DNA from 3 places in the Priestia sp. LL-8 genome. Region 1 is predicted to be linked to each of the others. Evidence: riboswitches for the same ligand, from Rfam matches in the RefSeq annotation. Region 1 holds a riboswitch; each other region holds the start of a gene.
The links. A riboswitch is a leader RNA that binds a small molecule or an ion and turns the genes downstream of it on or off. The one in region 1 is predicted to bind cobalamin.
Positions count from the first base shown of each region.

Region 1 (10,857 bases):
AGCAATTTCAGGGTGAGCGTCAATTTGATACTTTAACATAAAGAAAGTTGCTTTTACGTTATATTGTCGCAAAGCATCTAAAATATGAAGAGTATCGGGCGTTGGACCATCGTCAAACGTAAGGTAAACAGGCTTTGTAAGAGCTTGATTCTGATCGTTGACCGTATTTGCTACATACATATTATGGTGAAGTGTATTAAGCAGCTTCTCAGGCTGTGCTGAAGATGCAGCTTCTTTCAGCGGCAACGCAGTAGATGCTAAGATTTGCTGAGATGCAGCGGATTCACTTCCTTTGGCTTCTGTAATAAAAAACAAAGAAGCGACGATCACTAACACTAGAGACAAGAATGCATAAAATCGTTTGTTTGGCTTAAATCGTTGGTTCAATTTGAAAATCCTTTCTACTAAACTACTATTTACTACTATAGTACAAAAAATGGAATATTAATAGTAAAAATCGACATTTTTATGGAAAAAAATTAGATGATATGACCCGGTTTTAATCTTTTTTTGTCAAATGGAAAAGGGGAATGGGACAACGATGAGGATTTGAAAGGTGAGTAGCTAGATTTTTCCTGGGTTTTATAGTATGCTTTTAGCGTGAATGATTGTTAGGAGGAATGTTAATATGTCAATGGCATATGAAGAATATATGCGTCAGTTAGTTAAACCAATGCGTCAAGAATTAACTCAAGCTGGTTATGAAGAATTAACAACAGAAGAAGCCGTAGTTGATTTTATGGAAAATGTTGAAGGAACAACTTTTGTTGTCGTTAATTCAGTTTGTGGGTGTGCTGCTGGTTTAGCACGTCCTGCAGCAACGCAAGCGTATTTACAGTCTGAGCAAAAACCAAATCAAGTGGTAACAGTTTTTGCCGGTCAAGATAAGGAAGCAACAGCTAAAATGCGTGAATATTTCGGAGACATTGAGCCTTCATCACCGTCTATGGCGCTTTTAAAAGGAAAAGAAGTCGTTCATTTTATTCCTCGACACGAAATTGAAGGTCAGCCGTTAGAAGTTATTTTTGAAAACATTTTAAATGGCTTTAAGCAGCACTGTTCATAAAATGTCCTGCTTTTGTCACATCTAGTATATAGATTTTTAAAGAAAAATCGCATATACTTTATAAGAAAAAGGATGTCTATGGGCATCCTTTTTCTTTATGTAAATAGCCAAACAGTGTAGGGGGGAGTTATGAAAGTGATTGTTACGACTGCTGGTCGAACAAATGAACAGATGATTGTAAAAGCCAAGCAGGTAGCCGCTGATTTAAGTATACCTTTTGTAACAAGAGAGAAGAAATCTGTCGCAGATCTTCAAAATCTTGAAGCTGCAGACGTGCTGGTTGTCGGTAAAAATAGAGTAGAATTGCACGTCCAAAATGAAGAAGAACCTATTTTTTTTCATCCAAATTCCGCTATGTTTAGAGTGAAGAGATGGCTGCGCGGAGAACGTGATCCGTTTATTGAAGCTGCTAGTTTGGAAAACGGAATGAGCGTGCTTGACTGTACACTTGGTCTTGCGTCGGATAGTATGATGGCGAGCGCAGCGGTAGGGAAAAGTGGAAAAGTTGTCGGACTAGAAGGCAACCGCTATGTAGCTTATTTAGTCAAACAAGGACTTTTAAATTGGGAAAGTGACGTACAAGAGTTGAATGATGCAATGAAGCGTATAAACGTGGTTCATCAAAATTTTGAATCGTTTTTGGCGTGTTGTGAAGATAATTCTTTTGATGTTGTCTACTTTGACCCTATGTTTCAAGAGCAAATTGATGGATCGAATGGAATTAACGGTATTAAAGCAATAGCACTGTATACCGCGCTGACACCAATGGCTATACAAGAAGCAAAAAGAGTAGCCAAACAAAAGGTCGTGCTCAAAGATCATTGGAAAAGCAGTCGTTTTGAAGAACACGGATTTACCGTGCAAAAACGAAAAACATCAAAATTTCATTACGGGACAATTGATATACAAAAATAAACAAAAAAGTAAAATGGATAACGTTCATTGAAAAGACTTCCAAAACCTTTTAGGAATTAAAAAGTTTTGGAAGTTTTTTTTATGAATTTCATCTAAAGTTCATAAAAGTATGATATATTTTTGAACATAAAAATACTTTTGTGTTTAAGCATCCAGCAAAAAAGGAATATCTTGTATAGGTTTCCGCTCGGTGTGACAACCTCAAACAGAAGAAGGAAGGTGCTAACTAAAAAGTCTTCGAATGCCCGTAGACAGCATAAATGAATAAGCAAATATAGGTAAAAAATTAATAAGTATGTTACAATACCTAGTGAGTTATGATAATGAATTTTACGATATGAAAAGACCATATGGGAAAAGATGAGAAAGGAAAGATACGAATGCCTAGATGGATAAAAAGAATGCTAGTTGTATTTATTACAGTATTTACATTTGGGCTTGTCACTCCACCAGAATATTTATACGTTGATGATGCAAAAGCGGACAAGCAACATAAAGCAGGGTATGTAAGAGAAACAACTCCTGTCACAGCTGTTATAGAAGATATTCATTTGCCATATGAAGAACCAAAATATGAAGACGTTTCATCATTTGTTACGTATGCAATGGAATCAGCTGAAAAACAGTCAGTGGAAAAATTCGGAACAAAAATTGGGCCTGTCATTGAAGATGAATTTCGTCAAGCAGTGTTACCTAAAATTGAAGAAGTGCTGACCGACATTGGCACTGAACGTGAACAGTCAATTCAGAATCTCGAGATAAGCGAGCATCCTGCTGCTGGCTACGGTGAAAAGATTTTCCATGTATATGACCGGGAAACCGGTCAGGACTTAATACGGTTTCATGTACGGCGCGAAAATCCTCCAAAAGATGGATACTGGTTTAATTTTCACTATCATGCGGCTGCAGATAATTTTCAAAAGCATTATGATTTAGGGAAAATTTATTGGAACCGAAACATGCCGCCTAAATGGTTTAGCTGATAATAGACACAACATTCTACGATTTCGAAATGTTAGCTTTTTTTAAGCTAGCATTTTTTTGCGTCTAAAACCGTTATGGTCTAAATAAGCTGAAACATTAGCACAACGATAAAAAAATCGTTTATAATGAAGTCAGACTTCTTACCATAGAATAGTGAGAAGGAACGAATAGATGCCGGAGGTAACACAATGAAACAATTTACGGAAGAAAAACAATTTCGCGAACAAATTAAGAACGAAACACTAAGCGTTGGGATTTTTACGACAACGTGGTGTCCTGATTGCAAACGTTTGGATATGTTCATTGATGAAATCGTTGACGAAAATACAGATAAAGCATGGTTTAAAATTGACAAGGATGAGTTTGAAGAACTTTCTGCTGAAAACAATGTAATGGGTATTCCTTCTCTTCTTGTATATAAAAACGGTAAAAAAATTGCGCACCTGCACAGTGCAAATGCTAAAACGCCTGAAGCGGTCCGTGAATTTTTAGCAACTCTTTAATTCCCTAAGCTGCGAGAGCATTCTCGCAGCTTTTTTTTATGAGAATGGCTATTTCCATTTTTCGATGAGTGGGGTATACTAGGACAAGTGAATAATCGTAAAGCAATAAGGTCTCAATTTAAAGATTGAGTGAAAAGGGAAGTCTGGTGAAAAACCAGCGCGGTCCCGCCACTGTAAGCGCTTTGTGCGTAAGTCAGGAGACCTGCCTTATTGTTAGCTGTGAAACCTTCGAGGAAGGGTGAAGCAGGGTAATGAACATACATATCAAGTATAGTGAACGGATTCTTTTCCTGCTTATCTTGACGTTACCTGCTTTGCTTTCAATTGAAAGTAAAGCTTTTTTATTTTGAAGCTGCCGGCGAGCAGTATACATAGTCAAAGCGGAAAAACGGGATAGCGCTGCTTTTTGCATGATCATTTGCTTTTTCTTTAACGTGGAGGTTTCGTATTCACAATGAACAATATATAGGGGGAGTATTTAAATGAAAAAATGGCTTTCGTATTCCATTATTGCACTGTTAGTCATCGTACTTGCTGCATGCGGTGCAGGCAGCCAAAGCAACAGTGATAAAAAAACGAAGCAAGATACAGCACAAACGTCACAAGCTGCGTTTCCAGTAAAGGTAAAAGACGCACGTGATAAAGAAATTACGTTGAAAAAACAGCCTAAGAAAATTGTTTCATTAATGCCAAGTAATACGGAGATTGTATATGCCCTTGGCCTTGAAAAAGAATTAGTCGGTGTCACAAGCAACGATGACTATCCTAAAAGCGTAAAGAAAAAAGCGCAGGTGGGAGATATGAACGTTAATGCAGAAAAAGTTATCGCTTTAAATCCTGATTTAGTCCTGGCACACGCTTCAAGTATGGGCGTTTCGGATGAAGTATTTAAACAAATTGAAAGTGCGGGTATTCCGGTATTTGTTGTAAAAGATTCAACAACGTTTGATACGGTTTATGATTCTATTACGCAAATCGGTAAATTAACGGGTAAAACAAAAGAAGCTAATCAAACAATTAAAGACATGAAAGAAAAAGTAGCTTCAATTGAGAAAAAAGCAAAAACGATTTCAAAAGAAGATCGTAAAAAAGTATGGATAGAGGTATCAGGAGCTCCTGAGATTTATACAACAGGAAAAGGTACGTTCATGAACGAAATGCTTACTATGATCGGTGCTGATAACGTAGCTGCTAGTGAAAAGGGTTGGGTTAAGTTTTCTGAAGAGCAAGTTGTTAAGTTAAACCCTGACGTTATTATCGCAACGTATGATGCAGACAAAAATGAGATTATGAAGCGTCCCGCTTGGAGCAGCATGACTGCTGTAAAAGAGGGTAACATCGAGAAGGTTGATCAAAACAAAATCAACCGCTTAGGACCTCGTATTGTAGATGGCTTAGAGGACTTAGCAAAAGCAGTATACCCTGAGGTGTACAATAAATAAAAAGAGGGACCATATTCCAGTTCGAATTGAAAAGGGGATTGGTCCCTTTTCACATCTTAAAATTGAAGAACGGCCTGAGCTTTTAATCATGAAAACCGAGACTTCTTATAAAACATACAGCTCAGGCGTTTTAGGAACAGGCATCACGGAAACGGACACCTTTTACAATCGATTTGTTCATAAAGACTATTATTCAGATACGCCTTCTTTAGAGTATGAGCAATATTTGATGAAAGAAAATGTTCGCCATGAGCAAATCGTAGGGTTGATGACAGCCGTTTGGTTAAAAGAAAGAGCAATTTACTGTTATGAAGGCTACGGAGTAAGAGTAGCTTCCGTGATAACGGCTGGCGTAGGAAACGCAGTGGATATTACAGCTGATGAAGCTGTCCCGTTCTATTCCTCTCCCGGTACAATTAATATGTTTTTTTTCGTGGAAGGCACGCTTACGGATGCTGCGTTTTTACAGCTTTTTATTGCGGCTACAGAAGCCAAAACAAAAACGCTGTCACAGCTGGGTGTCATAGATCCAGCTACAAAGACGATTGCTACGGGAACATCTACGGACAGCATCTCAGTTGCAGCGTCTCAGCAAGGACCATTATATGAATATGCAGGCTCTATGACCGCTTTAGGTCAAGCGGTAGCCAAGCTGGTAAAAATAAGCTTAGAGCAGGCACTTAAGGGAAAGAGGTGAAGAAATGAGTATTATGCAAGCGATAATTGCACACCTGACGGCCATGACGATTGCTTTACTCATTGACCGAATCATAGGCGACCCAGAAAATTGGCCGCATCCCGTTCGCTGGTTTGGCAAGTGGATTTATTGGATGGATTCCAGATTAAATAAAGGTGCAGGAAAACGATTCAAAGGATTGCTTCTTGTGATAAGTATGGTGGTGCTCGCAGGAGTTGTTCCTTTCTTACTCCTCGATGCTTTGTACGGAGTTCATTTTATACTAGGTGTTTTAGTAGAGGGCGTAATAATTGCAACTACCATATCCACTCGTTCCTTAAGCGAAGCTGCTTATAAGGTGCAAAAGCCGCTTCAGCTAGGAAATATGGAGAAAGCTAGATATGAAGTAAGCATGATTGTGGGACGAGATACAGATCGTTTGTCAGAAGGAGAAATTGCCAGAGCGACGGTAGAGACCGTGGCTGAAAATACAAGTGATGGTATTACAGCTCCGCTTTTTTATGCATTTATAGGAGGAGGAGCCCTAGCCTTTTTTTACCGAGCTATTAACACATGTGATTCGATGGTTGGGTACAAAAATGACCGCTACTTTCTGTTCGGCTACTTTAGTGCAAAAACCGATGACGTATTAAACTATATTCCAAGTCGGTTAACTGCAGTAGTGATGACGGGTGTTAATGTAGCAAAAAGCCAATATTCTCTTTGGCATGTAACGAGTTTGATTAAGCGCGATGCTAAAAAGCATCCAAGTCCAAATAGCGGATACGGGGAAAGCGCAGTGGCTGCTCTTTTAGGTATTCAACTCGGCGGGCTTAATACATATAAAGGCATAGAATCTAATCGTGCAAAAATGGGTGAACCACTCATTCCCCTGCAAGCCGGTCATATTGAACAAGCTGTTTTCATTATGAAAAGGACGGTCTATGCTACGTGGTTATTATATCTTTTGTTAGGAGGAATTATTAGTGCTATTACCTACACATGGAGCTAATCCTCATGTCTTTTTAAAAGCAATAGGGGCAGAGAATTTGTCGCATCTAAAAGACTTTAGCGTGAACACAAATCCTTTAGGGGCTCCCCTTGTGCTTCACGAAAAGTGGAACGAATTCAAGGATGCAGCGTTTAGTTATCCTGATCCTCAAGTAATAGAGCTAAAAAATAAACTTGCAGCTCACCATCGTGTTTCAGCTGCTCAAGTGCTGCCTACAAATGGCGCTGCTGAAGCGTTTTTCCTTATTGCTTCTTTATTTTCAGAAGAGAAAGCAGGGATTGTACAGCCGACTTTCGTTGAATACGAACAGGCAAGTAAAGCTTATGGATGTGAAGTGACGTACGTTCCTTTGGTTGAAGAAAGTGGCTGGAGCTGGGATATAGAATTGGTTATGAGTATTCTACCGGACATAAAAGTACTGTGGATTTGTCACCCGAATAATCCAACGGGCGTTATGTATAATCATGAGGAGTGGATGAAAGTAGTAAAAGCTGCTGCTCATCATGGTACATACTTAATGATTGATGAGGCATTTATTGATTTTGTCGAACATCAGCCTTCATTTGATTCTCTTATTCTGGATTATGAACATATCATTATTGTGCGTTCGATGACAAAGATGTTTAATATTGCCGGGCTTCGGCTTGGCTATATCTTGGCAAATGAAAAAGTCATCAGCGAGATGTCTAAAAAGCAGCCTCCTTGGAGTGTAAATGGATTGTCGCAGCAAATAGGGATGATATGTGTAGATGAAAAAGACTTTGTGAAAAACACCGTACATTATATTAAACAAGAACGAAAACGGATCTTGAGTCAACTCAAGGAATGGGGGCTTTTGGTTTCTCCTTCTCAAACAAACTATTATCTTTGCAGCGTTCCGTCTCCTATTAAAACGCGTGAATGGCTTGGCTATTTAGCAAGCCACGGTGTGGTAGCCCGACATACTGAAAACTTCCCATTTTTAAATGGACGCTATATCCGTTTGGCTGTGAAAACGAAAGAAGAAAATGACTATTTACTTAAAGTAATCAAACAAGGACTCGATGAAATATGATCATCTTTATTAGCGGAGGCGTTCGAAGCGGAAAATCACGTGCAGCGGAGAATATGGTTCAAACTTTTTGTACAAAGCGCGCTGTTTATATTGCCACAAGCCGGCAAACAGATAATGAAATGCAAAAACGCATTCAGCTTCACCAAAAAGAACGCCAGGCAGCGAATACGTCTTGGGTAACGATCGAACAGTCTGTAGATTTACAACAAATTCTTCCAAATCTTCAAAGTGATGATGCTGTACTTTTGGATTGTGTCACGAACTGGCTTGCCAATGAGCTTTTTTTAACAGAAAAAAGGTGGCAAACAAAAGAAGGCAAACAAGAGGTTTTTCGTCATATGATAAAAGCGCTCGATAAGCTGTTTGCGCAGTCTCAGACGGTCGTGCTAGTATCTAATGAACTGTTTGAAGCGGGTGTGTTAGAGGAGCCCACATATAGCTATATGCATATGTTAGGGAAATTACATCAGTATATTGTAGAAAAAGCAGATGTGGCTATTTGTGTAGAAGCGGGACTTTCCTGTTTTAAAAAAGGAAAGGAATGTGTAAGCAAATGAAAGAATGGATAGCCATACTACGAATCTCTCTTCAGTTTTTTACGATCTTACCACTGGCTAAAACCGTTCAATGGACTGAAAAAAGAACAGCACGCTCACTTTTTGTGCTGCCTTGGATTGGCATATTACTAGGTTTAATGTTTTATAGCTTTTTACAGCTGCTTCACTATTCACCTATCACTGCTATTGTTAGCAGTATTTTAGTTTTGCTTTTGCCGCTTGTCTTAACGGGTGGTCTTCATGTAGACGGGTGGATGGATGTAAGTGATGCGTATTTTTCCCATCAGTCAAAGGAAAAGAAACTGCAGATTTTAAGCGATCCGCACGTTGGGTCTTTTGCTATTCTTTCTCTTATTGTTCTGCTTCTGCTGCGCTTTAGTGCAATCTATGAATTAACGTCTCTGTCTTCTTTATCGGTTTGGGCATGTATAACCGTCTTTACACTTCCAAGAATCGGAGCCGCTTTCTTAGTGATGAGAGATAAGCCCGCTAAAGATACGGGGCTTGCTGCTTATTTTCAAAAAGGAGTCACCAAACGGTCTATTTATGCATTTATCGTCATGAGCCTATTCTTAGTTGCTATTTTCATTGTTTTTGTAGACAATAAATTCATTATCTTTTTCTTTGCCGGTTTTTTATGGCTCTGGATACGGTTTTATCGTTCGCAGTTTGGTGGCGTAACAGGAGATGTTATAGGGGCAACCATTGAAGGAGGAGAAACGTTTTTATGGATAATTCTTTGGTTATCACATGTATTCGCCACGGTATGACGCTTGAAAATCAACAAAAAAAATATATAGGGTGGAGTGATCCGCCTTTAAGTATAGAAGGGAAAAATGAATTAAAAGAGCTTTCTCTAGAACCGGAGCTGGTTATTTCCAGTGACTTAAAAAGAGCGCTAGAAACAAGTTCAGTTGTTTTTCCTAAATCTCAGGTGGTTAAAAGGGAAAGTTGGCGTGAGCTGCATTTTGGAGATTGGGAAGAGAAGACGTATGAAGATTTAAAAAACATACGGGCATATAGAAATTGGATCGATCACTGGGCAGAACATACGCCTCCGAATGGTGAAAGCTTCTCAGGATTTTCAAACCGAGTTTGGGAAGCTTGGGAAGAAGCGGTCGATTTGGCGGCTAGTCAGCAATTGCGTCACATTGCTATTGTTTCACACGGCGGACCACTGCGTTTACTTGCGTCCCATTTTAAACAGACAGCGTCGCTTTGGGATGTTTCTTTTTCTTATGGAGAAGGTTTTTCAGTAACGTGCACATACAAACAGGCAAAGGAGAGAAGAGCATGCATTTCGTATTCGGCGGTGCATTTACCGGCAAAAGAAAATGGGTGAAGCAGCATTATGCCAGTGAGTCGATAAAATGGCATTGTTTGTATGAAGACCCCGTTTTACCGGCCATTGAGTTTGAAGAAAGTTACATTGTGCTAGAAGGATTTGAGCACTATGTTAAGGAATTAATACATAGCGAGCTGGAGGCTCCGCATCTTGTTGTTAAAAAGGTCATACAGAAGTGGAGAGACAGCGGTGTATGGGAACAGTTAATAGTGATTGGAACTGAAGTCGGCAAAGGGATTGTTCCTTTAGATCCAATAGAGCGGCAGTGGAGAGATGAATGCGGGTATGCGTATCAGCATTTAGCGGCACATGCCAAGAAAGTAGATCACATTTGGTACGGAATTGCTAATCGATTGAAGGAGGAAGTACAATGAACATTTACACAAAAACAGGGGATAAAGGGCAAACAAGCTTAATTGGAGGAAGAGTAAATAAAGATGATATTCGAGTGGAAGCATACGGTACGATTGATGAGCTAAATGGCTTTGTAGGTCAAGCGATTTATCAGCTGGATGACAGCACACTAAAAGATGTAAAAGAAGAGCTAGTTACGATTCAACATGAGCTTTTTGACTGCGGAAGTGATTTAGCATTTGCAAAAGATGATCATCCGTACAAAGTAACAAATGACATGATATCAGTACTTGAAAAGCGCATTGATGTCTATATGTCAGAAGCCCCGGCCATTGAGCGTTTTATTTTACCTGGAGGCACGCCTGCAGCGACAACGCTTCATATTTGCCGGACGATTACACGCCGCGCAGAACGGCTTGTTGTTGGCGTGCAGCGTGAGCATAAAATTAATGTGGCGGTGCTTCAGTATTTAAATCGTTTATCCGATTATTTCTTTGCTGCGGCTCGAATTGCTAATGCGCGAGAAAATGTACAAGACGTAGAGTATATTCGCAGTGCCAAAGTATTTAAACAGCCTAAAAAATAACGTATAAAAAACGGTCGAGCTAAAAGCGATCGTTTTTTTTATGAGCTATTTCGATAGGCAAAATAAAGCTATAAAAAAGAGGTAAATGCATCTATAATGATAAGAGACAGAGAGATAAAGAAAAGAGGTTGAGAAATGAATCAAGATTCTAAACGAGCAGGTATTGTTTATACAGCCAGCGCTTACGTTATGTGGGGGCTTTTTCCGCTTTACTGGAAGCTTCTTGGCGAGGTGAATGCGAATGAAATACTCGCTCACCGCGTTATATGGTCATTTGTTTTTATGCTTTTACTTTTGCTTGTGACAAAGCAAATGAGTTCTTTAAAGAAGACGCTTGGTTTATTATTTCGTAATACGAAACAA
Region 1 is NZ_JAZAQH010000001.1:1,911,588-1,922,444, forward strand. Features, by position in the region: gene U9R83_RS09650 (polysaccharide deacetylase family protein) at 1-387, opposite strand, end outside; gene U9R83_RS09655 (BrxA/BrxB family bacilliredoxin) at 629-1,066, shown strand; gene U9R83_RS09660 (class I SAM-dependent methyltransferase) at 1,202-1,981, shown strand; gene U9R83_RS09665 (YpjP family protein) at 2,362-2,964, shown strand; gene U9R83_RS09670 (thioredoxin family protein) at 3,154-3,468, shown strand; cobalamin riboswitch at 3,560-3,692, shown strand; gene U9R83_RS09675 (ABC transporter substrate-binding protein) at 3,951-4,910, shown strand; gene U9R83_RS09680 (adenosylcobinamide amidohydrolase) at 4,999-5,607, shown strand; gene cbiB (adenosylcobinamide-phosphate synthase CbiB) at 5,612-6,598, shown strand; gene cobD (threonine-phosphate decarboxylase CobD) at 6,573-7,652, shown strand; gene U9R83_RS09695 (bifunctional adenosylcobinamide kinase/adenosylcobinamide-phosphate guanylyltransferase) at 7,649-8,209, shown strand; gene cobS (adenosylcobinamide-GDP ribazoletransferase) at 8,206-8,979, shown strand; gene U9R83_RS09705 (histidine phosphatase family protein) at 8,937-9,551, shown strand; gene U9R83_RS09710 (bifunctional adenosylcobinamide kinase/adenosylcobinamide-phosphate guanylyltransferase) at 9,503-9,928, shown strand; gene U9R83_RS09715 (cob(I)yrinic acid a,c-diamide adenosyltransferase) at 9,925-10,494, shown strand; gene rarD (EamA family transporter RarD) at 10,630-10,857, shown strand, end outside.

Region 2 (10,857 bases), 1.6 Mb from region 1:
AAAGGTCAACCTTCTTTTAATTGATTTCATAGGGCTTTGCCGTTCACTAATTTATATCCAAGCCCTCGTACCGTAACTAAATGTTTTGGATTGCTAGGGTTATCTTCGATTCTTTCTCTAATTCTTCGAATATGAACGGTTACCGTATTATCGTCTACGAACTGGTTATATCCCCAAACGGCTTCAAGCAGCTGTGATTTAGAAAGAACCACGTTCATGTTTTTACAAAAATGAAGTAGCAGCAAAAATACTTGTGCGGGGCAAGCAACCGTTTGACCATCTACAATGAGCTCTCCAGCGGATTCATCTACAATAAAACGATCAAACTCATAGCGATTTGAAGGCTGTAATTCCATTTTTACAGGACTTCTTTCCGTCAGCGTTTGTTTTCTGCGCAATCGTGCTTTAATTCGTGCCGCAATCTCTAAAGGATTAAATGGCTTGGTGACGTAGTCGTCTCCGCCCATGGCGAAACCCGTTAACACATCCAAGTCAGATACTTTGGCTGTTATGAACAGGATATATGCGTTTGAGAGCTCACGAATTTTAGGACAAATATCAAATCCGCTTTTATCGGGAAGCATGACGTCCAACAAAATAATATCAATCGTTTTATTATGTAAAACATCTAGCGCTTCTTGAGCGGTGTGAGCTTTATAGATTTGGTTGAAGCCTTCTTTTTTTAATACTGTCTCCAACATTTTGACAATAGCAATTTCATCATCAACTAGCAAGATAGATGCATCTTCCAATATAAATCACCTCTGTTTCATTTCATACGTATTCGATTTTAGCATAAGAACATTACGAAAAGATTAACAAAATTGGAAAATGTTAAAGAAAAGATAATCTCCCGTTTATTTTCTTGAAAACTTCATTTCATATACTAAATATACAGACACATAGTAAAGGAGTTAAAAGGATGAGTAATGATGTTAGGCGGGTTAAAGTAATTGATAGTATGAGAGGATTCAGCTTGTTTGGTATTTTACTAGCGAATATGCTGATTTTTCAATATGGTATTTACGGAAAGGATATGATTCATCTCTTCTCGCTATCACCAAGTGATTCAGCAGCCTATGTCTTTTTAAAAGTCGCGGTAGAAGAAAGTTTTATGCCAATCTTTACTTTTTTATTCGGTTATTCAATGGTGAAGATGAAAGAAAGTTTAGAAAGAAGGCAGTTAGGAGTAAAAAGGCATTTCTTTCGCCGCTTTCTTCTGCTTCTAGGGTTTGGCCTACTGCATGGAGTACTTTTATGGGAAGGAGATATTCTTACGTTTTACGGAATGATGGGGATATTTTTATTAGTTTTCTTTTTAAACCGTAAAGCTAAAACGCTGTTGGTATGGGCATCGATTTTACTAGTTCTTACGGGAGCAGCTGGTTACGGTTCATTAAACGATAATATGTATCTTCTTAGTGATAAACAAACGCTTACCACATACGTAAAAGATACGATTCATGTGTATGGAAGTGGAACTTATGAACAAATTAAAGACCACCGCAACAACGTTGATCCGATGAATATAGCAGGATATAAATTTGCTTTTGCCTTCTTGTTTACACCATTTATAATGGGTGCTTTATTTTTGTTTGGTATGTACGCAGGGAAGAAAAAGTGGTTTTACGACGTCTCAGATAATCAAAAACAGTATGGCCGTTGGGCGGCCGTGTTGATTCCGCTTAGCTTACTGTTAAAAGGAACTATGTACGTATGGCCAGATGCTAATTGGGCTGGTTCTACACATATGTTAGGTGGGAGTCTCCTATCTCTTGGTTATATTGCAGGATTTGCTTGGGTATATGCGAAATGCGAGAGGTCATTTTTGATGAAGGCTTTTGAAAGCGTAGGCAGGATATCGCTTAGTAATTATTTAATGCAAACGGTTATATGCACGACGATTTTTTACGGTTATGGATTAGGTTATTTCGGAAAGCTCGGCATGATAGCAGGGATTTTTGTCTGCATCGGTATATACGGAATTCAGCTGATCGGCAGTTATATGTACGTGCAAAAATTCCAAACTGGACCGGTGGAAAAGCTGCTGCGCATATGGACAAATTTTTCTTGGAACGGAAAGCCCAAAGAGAAAAAAGCTTTACCGGAGGAAATAAATCATCCTTTTATTGGATGATAGCAGTCAAACTTATTTACGAGGAGATTTTCGAAATGTGGGCCATTAGTGTGAAAGAGTTTCAAAGCTTATTTAAAAGTGTTAAATCAATTATCGTTATTTTAATCGTATGCGGTGCTTCCTATGGAATAGCCCATCTAGTTAGTCAACTTGGAGGTCAACTGACGAGCGCACAGATTCGAGATGGAGCCAACGGGGGGATTTTGGTGATGCTTCTCGGGTTCGGACCTTTGTTTATTTCAAGTCTTTCTCATAATGTTATTAATCAAGAAATTAAAACAAGAACAGCCAGGTTTTTAGTTACCAAAACATCAAGAGAGCGTATTGTACTAGGGAAATTCTTAGGAATTTGTTGTTTCTGGCTTGTTTGTATCTCTATTTCTTTTCTACTGATTGGGTTTATTTCGCATCATTTTTCTTTTTATATATTTTTAGAGTGCCTGCTATTCACCGTTTGTATCATTTCATTTGTTTTAATGCTTTCAGCTTTAATACCAAGTCCAACTCATACTATGTTTTTATCAATTATTTTATCGTTTGTTCTACCGGTACTGAGTGGATGGAGCATATTTTCATCAAAAGCGTACATTGCATGGTTTAAGTATGTGACACCCTACTACTATTTAAAGTTGGAGAAAGGGTATTTAACGGTTCTTCTTATTTTTGCAGCACTCTGTTTATGTACGGCACTTTGGAGTTTTAAAAGGAGAGAAGTATAATATGTATGCTATTGAAACAAGTAAATTAACTAAAAAGTATGGATCTAAAACAATTGTTAATAGTATTAATTTGCAAGTCCCACAAGGAGAAATTTACGGATTTTTAGGGAGGAACGGAGCAGGGAAGTCTACATTTATTAATATGCTTACCGGCGTTTCATTCCCTTCAGCAGGAGAATTTATGCTGCTGGGACAGAGTGATATTGATTTAGAGCTTCAGAAGAAAATAGGTGTGCTTCCTGACTATGCTACCTTTTATGATGAGATGACGGCACTCAATCATTTGCGCTATTTTTTAAAGATAAACGGACATCGTTTTTCTAAAGAACACTGTAGTAATGTACTGAAGAAAGTAGGATTAGAAGGACATGACCATCAGAAAGTTGGAAAGTTTTCATTTGGAATGAAAAAGAAGTTAGGAATTGCTCAAGCGATTGTAACAGACCCAGATCTTATCTTTTTAGATGAACCAACTTCTGGAGTAGATATTGAATCTGCTCTCCACATTCATGAATTAATAAGAGAACTTCAAAATCAGGGCAAGACAATTTTTATGACGTCTCATAATTTAAATGAAGTTGAGAAGATTTGTACACGTGTAGCGATTATGAAAAATGGTGTTATTTTAGTAGAAGGGACAATGGAAGAACTGCGTTTTCAATACCAAGCGAAAAAAACGGTGATGATTAAACATGATCCTTACCCAAGCAGTCATAAAGAATATATTCAACAGTTTTTCCGTACGGTGAGTCCGGACGTGGAATACCATCACACGTACACAAAAGTGATGCTTCAAAAAGAGAGAAATATCCCTCTGATTATTCGCGAATTGATTCAATGCGGCATCGATATTTATCAAATTCACGTAGAAGAGCCTTCTTTAGAAGAAATCTTTTTGCAAAAAAACATCGTGGATCATTCGCAGGTAAGTTAATGGGCAAAAATCTGTTGGCTTACCACTCAGCCTGACTACGTTATTTATAAATACCAGTTAGGAAGCTTCTGACAAAAACATGTTCATTTTCTTCAGAAACTGATAAGATAGCTAATGACATTTAAAAATAAGAAAGGATTTCGATTATGTTATCAGCTATTAATTCAGTAGACTATACCATTTTCCATGCGGTGAATCAGTACGCCTCGCATGTGAAGTTTGTAGATTCGCTGATGGTATTCTTTGCAGATTATGCCCAGTATGTACTTATTGTTTTACTCGGCTTGTTTTTACTTATTAATAAAAACGGCAGCCGTGTTGTAGCATTCCAAGCTTTATGTGCTTGTGCCACAGGAGTCATTATTAATAAAGTGATTAGTTTATTTGCTTATCGAGATCGTCCATTTATCTCTCACCACGTGAATCAGCTTATTGATCACGCCGCGAATTCTTCATTTCCAAGCGATCATGCTACGTCTGCATTAGTTATCACTTTTACCATTTGGCTACATTTCAAACGTTCAGGGCGCATGTGGGTTGTAATGGGTGCACTCATTGCATTTTCACGCGTATGGGTTGGCGTTCACTATCCATTCGATGTGTTAACAGGAGCTATTCTAGGCTGCTTGCTCGCGTTGTTTATTCATTATGTTATTTTCAATACCAAAATTATGAGAGCTATTACCAATCTGTCTATTTTTCGAAAATCAGCTTATGACGGGCAGTCTCAATATTATTAAGAAAAAGCCGCAAATACGCGGCTTTTTTTATTGGGAAATTTTTAATGCATTTAATACTTGTTTTTTAAAATTAAATTGTGTACAATTAAATTACAGAAACGATAAATAAAAAATTTTTAATAAAATTACTAAAAAAGAGGAGAGATTTATACATGAAAGCTTTATATGAAACAACAGTCGTTAACACAGGTGGAAGAACAGGAGAAGTTCATTCTTTAGATAATATCTTTAATTTAGATGTTGCAACACCTCCAGCACTTGGTGGAGAAGCAACAACAGCAACAAACCCAGAGCAGCTATTTGCAGCTGGATACAGTGCTTGTTTCAACAGTGCGTTAGAATTTATGTTGAAAAAACATAACGTAGAAATCAAAAGCAGTGAAGTAAAAGCTACTGTTCAGCTGCTTCCAGATAAAGCTGATCAAGGAGTAAAAATTGCCGTAGCGCTTGAAGCTCATATCGAAGGCTTAGATTTAGAAACAGCGAAAAAATATGTAGACCTAGCTCACTCATACTGCCCGTATTCAAAAGCAATCAGCGGTAACGTAGACGTAACGGTAGAAGTAATTTAATTGCTTTAAAAAGCCCTGCTAAGCATGTAAAGCTTAGCAGGGCTTTTTTATTTGAATTTTCTCTATTCATTTGTAAGCGGTACTAGTATAATGAGTAAGAAAATGAATCATTCGCACAGTTTAGGTGCTCTTACATAGCGTAAGAGGTAACAGGGAATCGAGTGCAAATCTCGAGCGGTCCAGCCACTGTAAGCAGGGAGTTTTCTATCTTATCGTCACTCAAAACGGGGAAGGCGGTAGAAAATGATGATCTCAAGCCAGGAGACCTACCTATTCTGTACACTTGACTCTTCTAGGAAAGAGGCGGTGTATCAAGGTACGCAGTGAGCAATTGCTGTTTATTTTCATATGCCGACACATCCTCAATTTCTATAGAATTGAGGCTTTTTTATGTTTTATTTTAAAAAAAGGAGTGTAGGAAATGGAAGGTTTATCAGTTTTTTTACTTGTCTTTTTATTAGGAATCAGGCACGGATTGGATGCAGATCACTTAGCTTTTATTGATGGCCAGACCCGATATAATTGGCGAATGGGGAGCCGTTTTGCCCCGTGGGTCGGCACGCTGTTTTCACTAGGTCACGGAGGAATGGTGGCCGTCACGGCCGGGGTGCTTGGCGTGGTGATGAAGAATTTTACGTTTCCATCGTATTTCGATCATTTTGCATCCTGGGTATCCATTATCTCCCTCTTTCTAATCGGGACATTAAACACATATCATTTGCTTCGAACCAAAAATAAAGAGGAAGAGTTTGAGCTGAGCGGGTTAAAAGGGAAGTTTATTCCGAAAATCGCAAAAGGAACAACGAATCCTTTTTTAATTATTCTTGTAGGAGCATTGTTCGCTTTAGCAGCCGAAACGGTCAGTCAAACGGCCGTGTGGTCTCTAGCTGTAGGGAACGCAGGCAAGTATACGCCGCTTTTATTAGGACTAGTATTTATGTTTGGTATGATGCTGACAGATACAATCGATTCACTGATTGTACATAAAATGGTGAATGAATCGAGTAAGTTTGGGCGATCTGCTTCCCGCTTGATGGGCTGGGTTATTGTTGTCCTCGCGTATGGTGTGTCACTCTATTTAGCATTCACTTTCTTTAACCCATGGGCCGAAGTAAACTTTGAAATGGTTGGCGTTATTTTGTTTATTTTTTTAGTGTCTATGTTTGTTTTTGTGAGTGTGAAGTCAAAAGGGAAAAATATTAAAATAAATGTCAATTAGTCAAACGAAAGCTTTAATCTGTTAAAGATTGAAGCTTTTTTGTATGAATTTGTTGAAGTTTATGGCTATTTTCGGTCGGTTATGAATAAGTTAAAGTATTATCTGTATTTAAAGGATGGAAAATTGTCTGAAAACCATTATAATTAAGGATAATTTAAGGTCGTTATGTGAAACGTAGAACATAGTTATACGTACGATAAATAAAAGCATTTAATGCAAGCAGCAGGGGTTGTTTGGAGGAGGAATTGATTTGAGTCAGGTAATGGTAGAACAAAGTGTATTTAGTTATTTAAAAGAACACGAACAAGAGATGCTTGAAGATTTAGTTGGATTTGTGAAAAAAGAATCACCGTCCTACAGTAAAGAGTTAGTAGATCAGTGTGGAATGTATTTAACGGAGCTGTTTCAAAAGCGTTTAGGAGTAGGCTACGAAATTATAGAAGAAAAAGAAGTAGGAAACCATTTGAAATTTACGATTGGAGAAGGAGAAAAGCAGCTTTTAATTATCGGTCACTTTGACACGGTATGGGAAAAGGGAAGGCTAAGTCTAAGAACAGAGGGAAACAAGCTGTACGGTCCGGGAATTTTAGACATGAAAGGCGGCATTGTGCAATCTATATGGGCGATTAAAGCGATTCAAGAGCTTGGCTTATCGCTCGATAAAAAAATTGTGTTTTTCTGCAATTCGGATGAAGAGATTGGGTCAATTTCTTCTAAAAAATACATTGAAGAAGAAGCACAAAGAAGTGAAGCAGTGCTAGTAGCGGAACCGGCTGTGGCGGGTTCAGGTGCGTTAAAAACGTCGCGCAAAGGAGCGGGAATTTTCACCGTAAAAGTATGGGGACGAGCAGCACACGCGGGTAATCACCACAAAGAAGGAATCAATGCGATTGAAGAGCTTGCGCGCCAAGTGATTTTCTTGCAGGGCTTAACAGATTATGAAAAAGGTACAACGGTGAACGTTGGAACATTTACAGGAGGCAGCGGTACAAATGTAGTGCCGGAATATGCAGAAGCACACGTAGATTTACGTGTTTCTACAGAAGAAGAAGCGAAACGTATGACGGATATTATTTTGAACTTAACACCCATCTTAAAAGGGATAAAGCTCGAAGTAACGGGAGGCATGAACCGTCCTCCGATGGTGAAGTCTAAACAAACGGAAGAGTTATTTGAATGCGCTCAGTCAATTGCGGCCAAACTGGGTATGAAATTAGAAGAAGCGGCTGTTGGCGGCGGAAGTGATGGCAATTTTACAGCGGCCATTGGTGTTCCCACGTTGGATGGATTAGGAGCATGCGGAAAAGGAATACATGCGGAATATGAACATATTCAAATTGATACGTTGTCCGAGCGCTCTTCTTTATTTGCGAATTTACTGCTTCAAATATAAAAAAAGCCCGCCTCAAACGGCGGGACTAACCTGAAAGCTTATATTGGGAGAGTATAAGCTTTCTTTTTTATTTACTGCTTTCTTCTTGAAGAGAAAAAGCAGTTTCTTTCTTTTTAAATACCACTTTATCAAGAGCAAGGAACTGGCTTCCTGCAAGAAATAGGTGAGCAGACATTGCAATTAAGGTGATATCAAACTCAAATCCGCCAACAAATCCGCTTTTAAGCTTGGCTGTGAAAATAGCGCCGAGCATTACTGCTATAAATAAAGCACCTATGACTCTTGTTGCTAAACCAAGAATAATAAGAATACCGCCTACAAGTTCAATCGTTGCAACAATATATGCCATGAAACCAGGGATTCCTAAGCTATCGAAGAACCCTACTGTATTTTCAATCCCGCCTTGCCATTTTTGAAAGCCGTGTACTAAAAATGTAAAACCTAATACTAAACGAATAATAAGTGAACCAATTTCGACGTTTTTATTCACTTTACTTCCTCCTTTAAGTGTATTTGAAAAACACTACATTATGTAGTGTGAAAGCCCGAAAAAAGAAATGTAGCAATTAAATCAGAAAGTCTTTCTTATTTGGATAATTTTACAACATTATGAACATCACACTACACATTGTAGTGTGATGTTTGTCCCCAGTCAAGTGAAAATATAAAATTGGACCATTTGGCATACAAAAATTTTCGGAAGAGCACTTGAAAAATCCTTTAATTATGTACAAGTTAGTCCCTTATTTTCAATCTTATTCTCCAACATGCTATACTGATGGCGGAGGTGTTACGATGCGTTTAGAAAATAAAAGAGTTATTGCGCTTGTTAGTGCAGACTTTGAAGATCTAGAACTATGGTATCCAGTGATGCGTCTTCGAGAAGAAGGAGCAGAAGTACATTTAGTTGGAGAAAAAGCAAACGAAACGTACGTGGGGAAATACGGTGTTCCAGCCGTATCCGACTATGCTTTTAAAGATGTTGATCCAGCTGAATATGACGCTATTTTAGTACCTGGAGGCTGGGCGCCGGATAAACTGCGCCGCTACCCTGAAGTAATTGAAATGGTTCGTCATATGGATGAACAGCAAAAGCCAATCGGCCAAATCTGCCATGCAGGATGGGTATTAATCTCTGCAAAAATCTTAGATGGCCGAAACGTAACAAGTACGCCAGGAATCAAAGATGATATGGAAAATGCGGGAGCTATTTGGCATGATGAAGCAGTCGTAATCGACGGCCACATCATTTCAAGCCGCCGTCCGCCAGACCTTCCTCCTTATGCAAAAGCATTTGCTGATGTACTAGCAGAGCAATAAGAAAAAGCCGAAACCAGTGTGGTTTCGGCTTTTTTTATAAGATCCGCTAAAAAAGAAATGATAAAGTAAATAAAAAATAATCATTAAAAAAGCGAGCAGATGCATCTGCTCGCTTTTGTTCGTGTTTCTTATCAGTAACTTGCTTTTTGCAAGTGTAAAAACAAAATGATTACTTTCTTTATAAAATCCATGATTACGGTTTTTGTATGTTTCGTTGTTGTTAGGGCACAATTAGCATTGATTGTGCTTGCATGGATTTCATCCATTGCCGCGGTTTGTTTTTCCACATGATCGATTAACCTAAACGACGCAAGCCCTACCTCTCTTGCATCCTTACGGCTCCGAAGCCGATCCAGTGTGAATAAGTTTTGTTCAAAGACATGTGTCGAATGCCAGTATTTTTACCTTGCATTGTACGATACATCCTCTCAAGTTACTTTCACTATGTCTAGCTCTTAAAGAAAAGCCAGAAATCTAAATATAACACCCTGGTTAACCAATGTCAAATAGAAAATATGATTTTTTCACGTGAAACAATTGCAGTTAAAACAAGGTTAAGTAAAGGGATATCTTTTTTATATGGAAGAGTTTTTTGGTACGATAAGTTAGAGGAATCCTGGAGGAGGATGAAAAATGAACAAAAATGAACAGTTTCGAAATGATGTATTGAACAGTGTAGAATCATTAACATACGAACAATTAAATCAGCAGCCAGCATCTAATACATGGAGCGTTATGCAAGTATTAGAACATTTATATTTGATGGAGCGCATGATTGTTTCACGTGTAAAGGATCAGTTAGAAAACGGTGTAGATCAGCCCACTGAAGATAAGCCGTTTCATTTAGCGGTAGACCGTTCGCGAAAAGTAGATGCACCGGCTCAAGTTACGCCTTCTAATGAAAAGCAGACATTAGAAGAAATGAAGAGTAAGCTGGCAGAATCAAGAGAGGCTTTAGCAGAGTTAGAAGAAACAGCAAGTGAAGATAAGCTAAAGCAAAAATCATTTCCACACCCTGTATTTGGGTTAATGGATTTAAAGCAATGGATTGACTTTATTGGTTATCACGAAAAGCGTCATCAAGAACAAATAGAAGAAATCAAAGCAGCAATCGGTGCATAAAAAAACAGGCATTCCGCCTGTTTTTTATTTTTGGACCAAAATAGGATAATCCGACATCATCCAAATGCCAACACTGTACGTTTGGGGATTATGGTTCCCTACGGTAGAACCTGTTTGAATGGTAAATGAGAGTTGAAGAGGGTCTTGATCGTAATAAATTGTTTGCTTGGTGGAAGGGGAATAGAGTCGCTTCGGAGGGATTTTAGGAACCGTATCCGTCGTGTTAACAAAGCAGCGGCTATTTGAAACAAGATTTGTGTATGTTTGAACGAATTGAGGATCACCTACTCGAGGAGCTCCGTAGTTGTACATTGTAACCTCTGGAAAAGATGCGTTTGTGGCGACATCTAAGGCATGAAGAGCAGCGAGTGCACCACCTAGGCTATGCCCCGTTATATAAAGTGGCTTTGGGGTAAGGGACTGATACGTTTCAAAAATTTCATCACGGCATGATTCGTAAACGGCTAAAAAACCTTCGTGGACGAGACCGGCTTGTTGATTGTATGGATAAGGGCGCTGCTTAATGCGAGCATCAGCAATCCAATCTGCCTCAGATTGAGTTCCTCGAAAGGCAATTACGATAGAGTCATCAGATTCTAAAATAAAACCAAACCATTCTTGAACCCCTACGGCAGAAGCTTTAAACGATTTAATAAGCCGGTAGCCTTCAGGTACATCAAATGTTCCTCCCTGTGCGTATT
Region 2 is NZ_JAZAQH010000001.1:306,011-316,867, forward strand. Features, by position in the region: gene U9R83_RS01650 (sensor histidine kinase) at 1-30, opposite strand, end outside; gene U9R83_RS01655 (response regulator transcription factor) at 27-752, opposite strand; gene U9R83_RS01660 (DUF418 domain-containing protein) at 923-2,137, shown strand; gene U9R83_RS01665 (ABC transporter permease) at 2,173-2,856, shown strand; gene U9R83_RS01670 (ABC transporter ATP-binding protein) at 2,858-3,790, shown strand; gene U9R83_RS01675 (undecaprenyl-diphosphatase) at 3,937-4,530, shown strand; gene U9R83_RS01680 (organic hydroperoxide resistance protein) at 4,683-5,102, shown strand; cobalamin riboswitch at 5,208-5,390, shown strand; gene U9R83_RS01685 (HoxN/HupN/NixA family nickel/cobalt transporter) at 5,524-6,321, shown strand; gene U9R83_RS01690 (M20 family metallopeptidase) at 6,551-7,714, shown strand; gene U9R83_RS01695 (DoxX family protein) at 7,782-8,204, opposite strand; gene U9R83_RS01700 (type 1 glutamine amidotransferase domain-containing protein) at 8,510-9,034, shown strand; gene U9R83_RS01705 (DinB family protein) at 9,668-10,156, shown strand; gene U9R83_RS01710 (lipase family protein) at 10,181-10,857, opposite strand, start outside.
Region 2: linked by a shared signal. The riboswitch ahead of U9R83_RS01685 (HoxN/HupN/NixA family nickel/cobalt transporter) and the one ahead of U9R83_RS09675 (ABC transporter substrate-binding protein) in region 1 are both predicted to bind cobalamin.

Region 3 (10,857 bases), 1.4 Mb from region 1:
TATTATTTATACGTTTGCATCTATTACCAAACGGGGGAACGCAAGTAAAAAGCAAATAAAGAATGAGATGAAAGCCTAGCAGAATTATACATTTTTTTACGTATTATCTCTAAACAAATTGGGGCTGGAAGGAATGGGAATTATGAAACAAATCATTGACTCTCATATTCATCTCGATCAATATGATCAGAAAAGTTGGAAAGACATAATTGAGCACGACCCTTCGTTACAAGCTCTTATTTCTGTATCTTCTACTCTACACTCTTGCCAACTTAATCAAAAAATCAGCAAGTTGTATTCCTGCGTGAAACCCACCTACGGATTTCATCCTGAACAAATGCTGCCTTCTTCAAATGAATTAGCGGAGCTGTTTGCCTGGATTGATCAAAACAATGAAGAAATGATTGCGGTTGGTGAGGTAGGTCTACCTTATTACTTAAGTCAGACATATACTCTTTCTCTAGAGCCCTATTTGGAGCTGCTTGAAGCTTTTATTATTCATTCAAAAAAGTGGGGAAAGCCGTTAATTCTTCATGCTGTATATGAAGATGCTGAGATCGTATGCGACTTACTAGAAAAGCATTCCGTGTCTAAAGCTCACTTCCACTGGTTCAAAGGAGCTAAAAAAACAGTTGAACGAATGAAAAACAACGGCTACTATATTTCCGTTACACCCGATATTGTGTATAAGCCTAAAATCCAAGCCCTTGCCACGGATTATCCTCTTGACTACTTGATGGTCGAAACAGATGGTCCGTGGCCATTTGAAGGACCTTTTCAAAACCAGACAACGGTTCCATCAATGATACATCAATCCGTTCAGGAAATAGCACGTCTCAAAAGGGTTTCTGTAACGGAGACATATGATTTTTTATATCGGAATACAGCTCGTTTTTATAATCTCTCCACATAAAAAGCCTTTCCCTAAGGAAAGGCTTTTTATATCTAAATTCGTTTCACAAGTTTTACAATCAGCACAATCACTGCAATGACAAGAAGAATGTGAATGATGCCGCCGCCAATATGAAAAACTAATCCTAATAACCAAAAAATAAATAAAAGTCCAATAATCGTCCACAACATAATTTTTTCTCCTTTTTTTTATATGTAGTATTTGTTATAATTTTATATTTCCCTAAATGTGCATAAATAAACGTATTTCATATACATCTTTTCACTGAGGAAGGTTCACATAATGTACAAAAAGCACTCATGTTCTCTGTGGTAAAATAAGTATGTAATCTTATTTCATTTAAACTATAGCGGAGATGATTAACTATGACGTGGATTGTATTACTTTCCATCATTCTTGTAAGTGCACTCAAAATATTAATAACGTGTCTTCCAACTCCAGTGGTCAAATGGCTTATGACTAAATTTCAATTACACCCAACACTTGATGATCAAAACGTTACTGTCACAGTTGATGGGAAACATTTAGAAGGCAAAGACAAAATGCAAGTGATTGATTATTTTAATAAAGCAACATTTTTAAAACAATATTACGTCCACGAAGGAAATAAGGACTATTATAAACACCTAGAAGACAGTGAAACTCCACTGGTTATCGATACGAAAAAAGGGAAAAACGATGTTCGATTATGCGTATACAGTTATCATGATCACGTCGATGTCGTAAAACAGTATAAAAGGAAAATTATTGCTTACAGCCTGCTGTCTGATCACCTTCAAAAGCAGTCCATAACAGCTGACCTAGCTTAAACCAGTCGCCTATAAGGCGGCTTTTTTAGTTTTTAGTTTTAGGTTAAAGCTATCTTATTTAAAAATACCAAACTTTAACATTAAATCTAATGCTATAATATAAATTAATAGAATTTTCTAACTTTTTAAGAGGTGATGGATAATGCTTTCTTTGTTAGGGTTTGGCATGATTGCAACTTTTCTATTTCTCGTCATTAGTAAACGCTTGTCCGTGGTTGTTGCTTTTATTTTTGTCGCTATCCTCTTTGGTGTAATTGGAGGTTTTAGTGCTGATATGGGCAATATGATGATGAATGGTATTTTAAAAGTAGCTCCTACGGCCATTATGATCGTTTTTGCTATTTTATATTTTGGACTAATGATTGACGTCGGTTTATTTGATCCTATGATTTCCCGTATCCTAAACATTGTGAAAGGCGATCCTTTAAAAGTCGTAATGGCAACTGCCGTTATTACAATGCTCGTTGGCTTGGATGGAGACGGCTCTTCTACATTTTTAATTACAGTTTCCGCCTTGCTTCCTTTGTACACAAAGCTGGGAATGAACCGACTAATACTGGCTTGTGTTATTAGTTTAAGCGCAGGTGTTATGAATATGATTCCTTGGGGAGGTCCTCTCGTAAGAGCCGCAGCAAGTTTACAGTTAGAAGTATCAGATCTATTTAATCCTCTGATTCCAGCTATGGCAGCGGGATTGATGTGGACTTTATTTTCAGCATACTTACTCGGAAAAAGAGAGAAAGCGCGCTTAGGAACCATTCATTTAAAAGGTTCATCCATGGCTTTTGCTGAACAGCTTTCAGTTCATGAGACTCCTAGGAAGCCACCTAGACTCTTTTGGTTTAATGCCTTATTGACACTGTGCTTAATGGCTCTCTTAATCATAGACATACTCCCTATTCCCATTTTGTTTGCTATTGCTTTTGCCATTGCTTTATTTGTTAATTTTCCTCATCCAAAAGAACAGCAGGAAAGAATCTTAAGTCATGCAAACAGCTTTGTAATGGTTAGTACATTGGTTTTTGCAGCCGGAATTTTTACAGGCGTTTTTACAGAAACAAAAATGATGGATGCCATGGCCAATACAATTGTCAGCCTTACTCCTGAATGGCTAGGCTCTCACCTTCCCTTAGTTGTAGCAATAACGAGCCTTCCTCTTAGCTTTGTATTTTCACCTGATGCTTATTACTTTGGCATTTTACCAGTTATTAGCCATACAGCAACTAATTTTGGTGTAGACCCTGTAGAAATAGGACGAGCAGCTTTATTGGGACATTCCACAACTGGGTTTCCTCTATCCCCTTTAGTGCCTGCTACTTTCATTCTGATTGGGCTGGTTGAAGTAGATTTCGGCGAGCATCAAAAGTTTCTTTTCAAGTGGGCATTCGGGACCACTATTGTCATGACGATTACAGCCATTTTAACGAACGCTATTTCCCTTTAGACTTCTACTATAAAAAAAGGAAGCCGACTACCATAAGGCAATCGGCTCACACATGTAGGATATTGATTTAACACTAACAAAGTACAACACAACACTAGTAATTATATAATATATTTCATTATTTTGAAAGCGATTTCATATATATTTTTAAAAATATTTTGTTATTTGTTTTTCATAGAAAAAAACCACGTTTCAGCCAATTCGAAACGTGGTTCTTTTCTGTAAGGACTTGCCCTACAGGCTATAAATGTAAGTTACGTTCATTATAGCATGAGCCCATATACAGATTCCATGGTAATTACTGTATGATCTCGTTACATTACAACTCGTTGTATTCTTCTGTCCATGTGCAGCGTATTCCAGGGCTCATCCTGTTCAGCTAGCCTTTTGATAAAGCCTTGTGAAGCCCAAAAAGGAATAGCGCCAGGTAAAAAAGGATGAGTATGCAGATACAACGTGTCATAAAAATGATTTTGGGCAAATTGTTCCACTGCCTTTAACAGCTGCTGTCCGATACCTAGACGCCGGTACGCTGGATCCACATAGCACTTTACAATCTCGGCTGCAGTTCTATGTTCATATCGCTCTTTTAATGCATGAAACCGTCCATCGTAAGCGTATAAACCAATGGTACCAATTACTTGTTGATTTTCCGTGACAGCTGAAAAAAAAGCAGCGCCTTTCGCTTGAACATAATGTTCATTAAAATAAAGCAAATCCACAGGAAGCTGATTTTTTTCCAGCATAGGAAATAGCTCATTCCGCATATTCATGACAAACTGAATCACTTCAGCATCCTTTTCTTTTACTTCTTTAATTTGATACATTTGTACTTCTTGCACGTCTACTGTCACATCCTTTTATCTGTCATTGTATACTTTCTCTTTTTCCTATAGGAACAAAAATATTGACTATGGCGTTATGTCTAAATGCTGAGTCAGCATATAATACTCGCTTGGATTTGTTGTCCAGTTTTTCACTTTTTGATTATAAGCAACAACAATGTTTGGATGTACAATCGATGACGTCAGCATTTTCCCATTAATCAAAGCGGTTGCTTGCTTAGCTAACTGATCTCGCTTTGCGTCTTCTACGGTTGAATTTAACTGCTGAATCATTTTTGTTAGTTTATCATCATTAATCCGGCTGGCATTTAAACCACCGCCCGGCAAATAGTTCGTACTCAAATAATAGCTGGCATCTCCTCTAGGTGCTGTGATAAGGCTATACAATGCTAAATCCCAATCGTCTTTTGCCATTAAATATTCATCGCTGTCCTCAACGAGATGAATCTTAATATTGATTCCTAACTCTTTCGCATTAGACTGTATAAGCTGCGCAATTAAAGGAAGTTCTGGCAAAGAACTGTATGTGACAAGAGAGAGCGATAATGGCTTTCCGTTTCTGATTGTTTTTCCGTTTTTGATTTGATAACCTGCTTTCTCTAAGTATCTTTTAGCAGATGCGATACCTCTTTGATCACTAGCAGTATTATCGGCAAACGGAAATTGGGGTAAAAATGGCCCTCGAGCCGCTGCCGCTTGATTGTTCATGATGCTGCTGACAACTTCTTTTCGGTTCAATAAGGCATCGATAGCTTTTCGTACATTTTCGTCTTCTAATGCGTCATTGGTTTGATTATAAAGCAATAAATGGGTGCGCACACTAGGTACTCCACTTACCTTAAAAGACGGATCTGTTTGTAAAGTGCCCAAGCTTTCTAAAGGCGGGCGATAAATAATGTCGGCTGTTCCAGATTGAAGAGCAGCAACTCGCGCATTAGCATCTTCGTTAAATGCAAAGATCGCGCTTTTCAACTTTACTTTTCCATTCCAATAATCCTTATACCTTTCTAATTTCACTTGATTTCCTTGATCAAAAGATAAGACGTGAAATGGACCTGTGCCAATGGGTTTCTTAGCTATATGAGAAGCATCAACGTCTATAATAGCTGTATTTGGATGCACTAATTCAGAAGGAAATTTAGGCATTTGCTCTTTTAATGTAATTGTGAGCGTATGACCATTCGCTTTCATTTCTTTGATTTTTAAAGCGTTTCCCATCGCATAGCTTTGAGTTATTGCTCTTTGAAGAGAAGACCTCACGGCATTTGCATCCAGCGCTTTTCCATTTTGAAACGTGATGTTCTTTTTTATCGTAAATGTCCACGTAAGACCGTTATCTTTTGTTTCCCACTTTTCAGCAAGCCAAGGCTTTATTTTTAAATCGTCGCTGATTTTGACAAGCGTCTCCCCCACTCCTGCACGGACTGCCGTATAATCATCATCGGTATGAGGATCAAGGGTTGCAGGGGTGAAATTAAATAAAAATGTAGCGCTTTTATTCGTTTTCTTTCCTTCTTTTATACTCATACTCTCTTCATGAGGCGTACAAGCAGTAAGACAAAGTAAAACAAAAATTAATATAGATACGAGCTTTTTATTATTTATCATTCATTTTTCCACCTTCTATTTTAATACACAAAAAAAAGCACTTCTAAAAAGAAGTGCTTGTCTTCACAACAAAATTAGATAAACATATCCCCTTGTTTATCCTATTTTTCATTCTGCCAAAACACCTCCCTATCCTCGTAGGTTATTGTGTGCTGTAATTTATGGCAGGTCTCCTGGCTTCAAGTCACTGCCTTATACCGCCTTCCCGTCTCTAAATAGACAGTGGCTTTTTGACATAAGGCTCCTTGTTACAGTGGCGGGACCGCTCCGGATTTGCACCGGATTCCCTTTTAAGGCAATTGAAAAACAATTGCCACCATAAAAGCTGGTTATTTAATTTAGTAGCGTGCTCTTGAAACTCTAGAAGTAGAAGCTGATGGTGAAATATCTTCATCATCAAATCCAGTCGCAATAACGGTTACCATCATTTCGTCCTTTAAATCTTCATTAATCACAGATCCAAAAATCATATTTAAGTCCTGATCAGAAGCGGACGTGACAATATCTGCTGCTTCCTGTACTTCGTAAAGACTCAGGCTGCTGCCGCTCGTAATGTTCAACAGCACGCCTCTTGCTCCATCAATCGATGCATCTAGCAGCGGACTAGAAATCGCTTTTTTCGCTGCTTCAATTGCCCGGTCTGATCCGGAAGCTCGTCCGATACCCATAAGCGCAAATCCTTGATTAGACATGATGGTTTTTACATCAGCAAAGTCAAGGTTAATCAGGCCTGGAACAGCAATTAAGTCTGAAATACCTTGAATACCTTGGCGAAGAACATTATCTGCTTCACGGAATGCTTCAAGCATAGGCGTCTTTTTATCAACAATTTCAAGCAAACGGTCGTTTGGAATGACAATAAGAGTATCTACTGATTCATTCATCGCAGTAATACCGCCTACTGCTTGCTTGGTACGTTTATTTCCTTCAAACTTGAACGGGCGAGTAACTACTCCAATTGTTAAAGCATTTAGTTCACGGGCAATTTGAGCAATAACCGGAGCTGCTCCAGTACCGGTTCCTCCGCCCATGCCAGCTGTTACGAATACCATGTCTGCACCTTGCAGCACTTCTTGAATTTGTTCTCTGCTTTCTTCGGCTGCTTCTCTTCCTACTTCTGGATTAGCTCCTGCACCTAATCCTCGCGTTAATGCCGCACCAATCTGCATTTTCACATCTGCTTTAGATAAGTTAAGCGCCTGAGCATCCGTATTAACGGCGATAAATTCTACTCCTTGTACACCGTGTTCAATCATACGGTTAACGGTGTTATTTCCTCCACCGCCGACCCCAATTACTTTAATTCGCACTAGTGGCGATACATCTGCATCAAATCCAAACATTCTAAGTTCCTCCTCAATGATCAAAATTACTTTCTCTTCTTATCCGAAAAAACATGTGAAGAACCTTTTACTCCTATGTGTAACGCGTAACTGTTCTTTTGTTTTACAGATTTTGTACATTTCTCTTTTAACCTTTAAATCTTTACATCTTTATGTAAATTTATTGTTGTTCTAAAATTAGTACGCCGAACTCTTTTATGGCTTTTCCACTCAAAACGGCATATAAGCTTATTGTATCATTCATTTGACAGATGTCTGTATTTAATTTTGAGTAAGATGTGACTAAGAGAATAATATTTTTATAGGCAAAATGAGAAAAAGCCCTTAGAAATAAGGGCTTCTCTAAATAATAAACCGTTTTATAATTTCCCAGTTAAGAATTGAGCTTCTCCCATCCCAAAGCTCCAGTCAGCATTACCGTTCTCAACAATTGAAATCATAATGTCGTTTGGCTGAATACCGCAGCTTTCTCCCAGCTCTTTTACAATTAATCTGTAAAGAGCTTGTTTTTGCTCTTCTGTTCGCTGTTTGCTCGTTACGCTTATAATAACCAAATCCTTGCTTCTCTCAAAGCCCAGACCTGTATCTTCAATGATCATTTCATGAGCAGGATGCTGATGTACAATTTGATAACGATCGCGCTCCGGCACGCCAAAGGCTTCTAGCATCGCTCGGTGCGTAGCGTCTAGCAGTGTTTTTAACTCTTTTTCATCTCTTCCTTCTATTAGATCAAATCTAAGTAATGGCATACTAAGTAACCTCCAGCCTTTTGTCTAATGTATTATTGCTTCATCATATCACAACTATCATTTGTAAAAAAAAGATATGCTATTCATAATGTGCTCTCTAGTGAAAGAGACCTCAAACACTTTAATAAAAGCTGAACCTAATAAAAAGAAATGAGCAGCATAACGGCTCATTTCATTAGTATAAAAACATTTATAATAAGAGCTAAAATACATACAGATACAATGGCAATGAGTACGTTCATCACAAGGTTTTGCGAGGATGTTTTGGCTTGTTTTTTCATATCAGCCCGACTCATCTGTTGCTTTTCATGATCACTTTTAGACATCACGTAGCCTCTCCTATTCATCAAAATGTCAGCAGTGTGTAAATGATTTTTTGAGAAACCTTATTTCAGTTCTTTTGTATAAACAGCAGCATATGCAGGTTACCATCAGTTATTTTAGCATGTTTTGTCAAATAAGTGGACTATGAAGCGCTTCAATTTAGTATTCACGGCCAAAGATATTTAAATTCGTTGCTTTTCTCTTCTTTTCTCGCTATTGTTTGAGAAGAAGGATAATTAGATACGATAAAGGATGATACGATATTGAATAACCATACGCAGCTGCCTCAGTATATCTACACATACGCATGCAGCGAAGAGGAACTCTCACTATGTCAATTAGAGAGACGCTCTCTTTTTGAAATTGAAACTGAGAAACCTATCATAAAAAGTGCCGTTAAACTTGATCCAAGCAGAAGCCCTTTTATCAAAGAGCGATTAGATATTATGTATGAATCAGATGACCTTGCAGATATTTGTAAGCAAGTAGAAGATATTGACCTTGGAGACAAAACATTTAAACTCATTTTCATGAAAATTAATGACTTGGAAAAAGATCAAAAAATAAGTTATAAAGGTCAGCGTGCGATTGAACGTGATGTGGGTTGGCATTTTGTAGCAGAAGCAGACCTGCATAACCCTGACCATTTGTTTGGCATTGTTCCATTTGAAGGACGCTGGTATTTTGGGAAATACCAAAAAAGCGAAGCTGTATGGCTGCATCATTTGAAGAAACCGCGTGAATACTCTACAGCACTCAGTACCCGCCTTGCAAGAGCTGTAGCTAACATTGCCGTTCCAAACCCTGAAGGAATCAAAGCGATCGATCCATGCTGCGGTATCGGTACAGTCCTTGTAGAAGCCCTGTCAATGGGCATTGATATTGTAGGACGCGATATCAATCCACTTGTGACCGACGGATCTCGTGAAAATATTGCGCATTTCGGCTTAAGCGGTGATGTCAAAACCGGACCGATTTCAGAGGTTACCACTCACTATGACGTAGCTATCATCGACATGCCTTACAATCTCTACACCCACGCGACGCCTGAAGATCAGCTTTCTATTTTGAAACACGCTCGCCGCTTTGCGGATAAAGTAGTCGTGATTACAGTAGATACGATTGATCATATGATTCATGAAGCTGGCTTTTCTATTTCAGATCGCTGCGTAGCGCGTAAAAGCGTATTTTCTAGACAAGTAGTTGTATGCGAATAAAAAAGACACCAGTCTAACAGGCTGGTGTCTTTTGATTTACCACTCTTTAGGTTCATAGTCTAATTCTTTGAATAGCTGCGTACGCTCTTTTTTCGTTAAATCTCTCCATTGCCCAACAGGTAAGTTGTTTAAATGGATATTCATAATACGCGTGCGCTGAAGGCGGTATACCTCATATCCGAGCACTTCACACATACGGCGAATTTGACGATTTAAACCCTGTGTTAAAATAATTTGAAACTCATACTTAGACAGCTGTGTCACTTTACAAGGAAGCGTTTTTGTGCCTAAAATTTTTACTCCCTCAGACATGTTTTTGATAAACTCTGGTGTAATCGGCTTATCTACTGCAACAATATATTCTTTTTCATGCTTGTTTTCTGCACGTAAAATTTCGTTAATAATATCGCCGTCATTTGTAAGTAAAATTAAGCCGTCTGAATCCTTATCAAGTCGTCCAACGTGGTGAATACGCAAAGGGTGATTGACTAAATCAATGATGTTTCCCTTTACTTTTTTTTCACTCGTACTTGTAATGCCGACTGGTTTATTAAGCGCAATATATACATTATTTCGAGCAATCCGAAGCTGTTGGCCGCTTACTCGAATATCATCGCCAGGCTTAACTTGATCTCCGATTTTTGCAACCTTTCCATTAACGGTTACTCTTCCTTCACTAATTAACTTATCTGCCCCGCGTCTTGACGCCTTTCCAGATTCGCTAATAAATTTATTCAGTCTCAGGTGAATCACAACCTTACATTTAAAAATTTTAAAATTTGTCTCTTCTATTAGAAAAAGACATATGCCAATTTCTATACCGTCCCTATCGTAACATGCTATACGCTTCTCGTCTTCTTTTAATTTCATTACTTAATCATATTTTTTTAACAGTAATAGAAGTATAGGTCCAAAATACTTTGTAACCTTATTCTTAACATTTCAATCAATGCTTACACCTGTGAAACCTGCATCAATCTTCACTCCTATACAAGACCTAGACGTCTGGATTGACTGATCAGTATAGAGTTGCTACCATCAGGTTTTCTTATGCTTCCAGGAGGAGTAACGCTGGCTTTAACAGCTATGGCCGGAGGACGTTTGTTTGATAAAATTGGATTTAAACGGCAGCTATTTTATACGCTGCCTTTACAATTGGCGTAGGTTTAAGCATAGGACCCGTGATGACGCTTGCTTTAAATCAAGTGCCAAAACCGCTTCATGCTCATGGTTCAGCTATTTCAAATACGATTAACCAAGTTTCAGGCGCGATTGGTCCTGCTTTGTATACAAGTATTATGACTATGGCTTCTCAGCACTTTATTCAACAATCAAATGAAACGAATAAAACGCTATTATAAATAAAAAGCATGACAAGCGGAGTTCATACCGTCTATTATGTAGCCATCGCTTTCGCTGTCGTCTCGTTCCTGCTCGCTCTTACGTTAAAGAAAAAAGATCAACAGATTGAAACACAATAGATAAGAAACTACCAGGAGCTGCTCATGATTTGAGCAGCTCCTGGTACGTTTGGAATTTATATTACAAATGTAAGAGCAATCATAGATACTATGAAAACAAGGATAACAATACTTCTCTTTCTTT
Region 3 is NZ_JAZAQH010000001.1:481,519-492,375, reverse strand. Features, by position in the region: gene rarD (EamA family transporter RarD) at 1-79, shown strand, start outside; gene U9R83_RS02625 (TatD family hydrolase) at 143-913, shown strand; gene U9R83_RS02620 (lmo0937 family membrane protein) at 946-1,083, opposite strand; gene U9R83_RS02615 (YfmQ family protein) at 1,279-1,722, shown strand; gene U9R83_RS02610 (CitMHS family transporter) at 1,865-3,166, shown strand; gene U9R83_RS02605 (GNAT family N-acetyltransferase) at 3,481-4,008, opposite strand; gene nikA (nickel ABC transporter substrate-binding protein) at 4,078-5,619, opposite strand; cobalamin riboswitch at 5,766-5,955, opposite strand; gene ftsZ (cell division protein FtsZ) at 5,958-6,962, opposite strand; gene U9R83_RS02590 (tautomerase family protein) at 7,322-7,711, opposite strand; gene U9R83_RS02585 (hypothetical protein) at 7,879-8,037, opposite strand; gene U9R83_RS02580 (TRM11 family SAM-dependent methyltransferase) at 8,299-9,252, shown strand; gene rluF (23S rRNA pseudouridine(2604) synthase RluF) at 9,289-10,005, opposite strand; gene U9R83_RS02570 (transporter, drug-export protein) at 10,437-10,613, shown strand; gene U9R83_RS02565 (hypothetical protein) at 10,790-10,857, opposite strand, start outside.
Region 3: linked by a shared signal. The riboswitch ahead of nikA (nickel ABC transporter substrate-binding protein) and the one ahead of U9R83_RS09675 (ABC transporter substrate-binding protein) in region 1 are both predicted to bind cobalamin.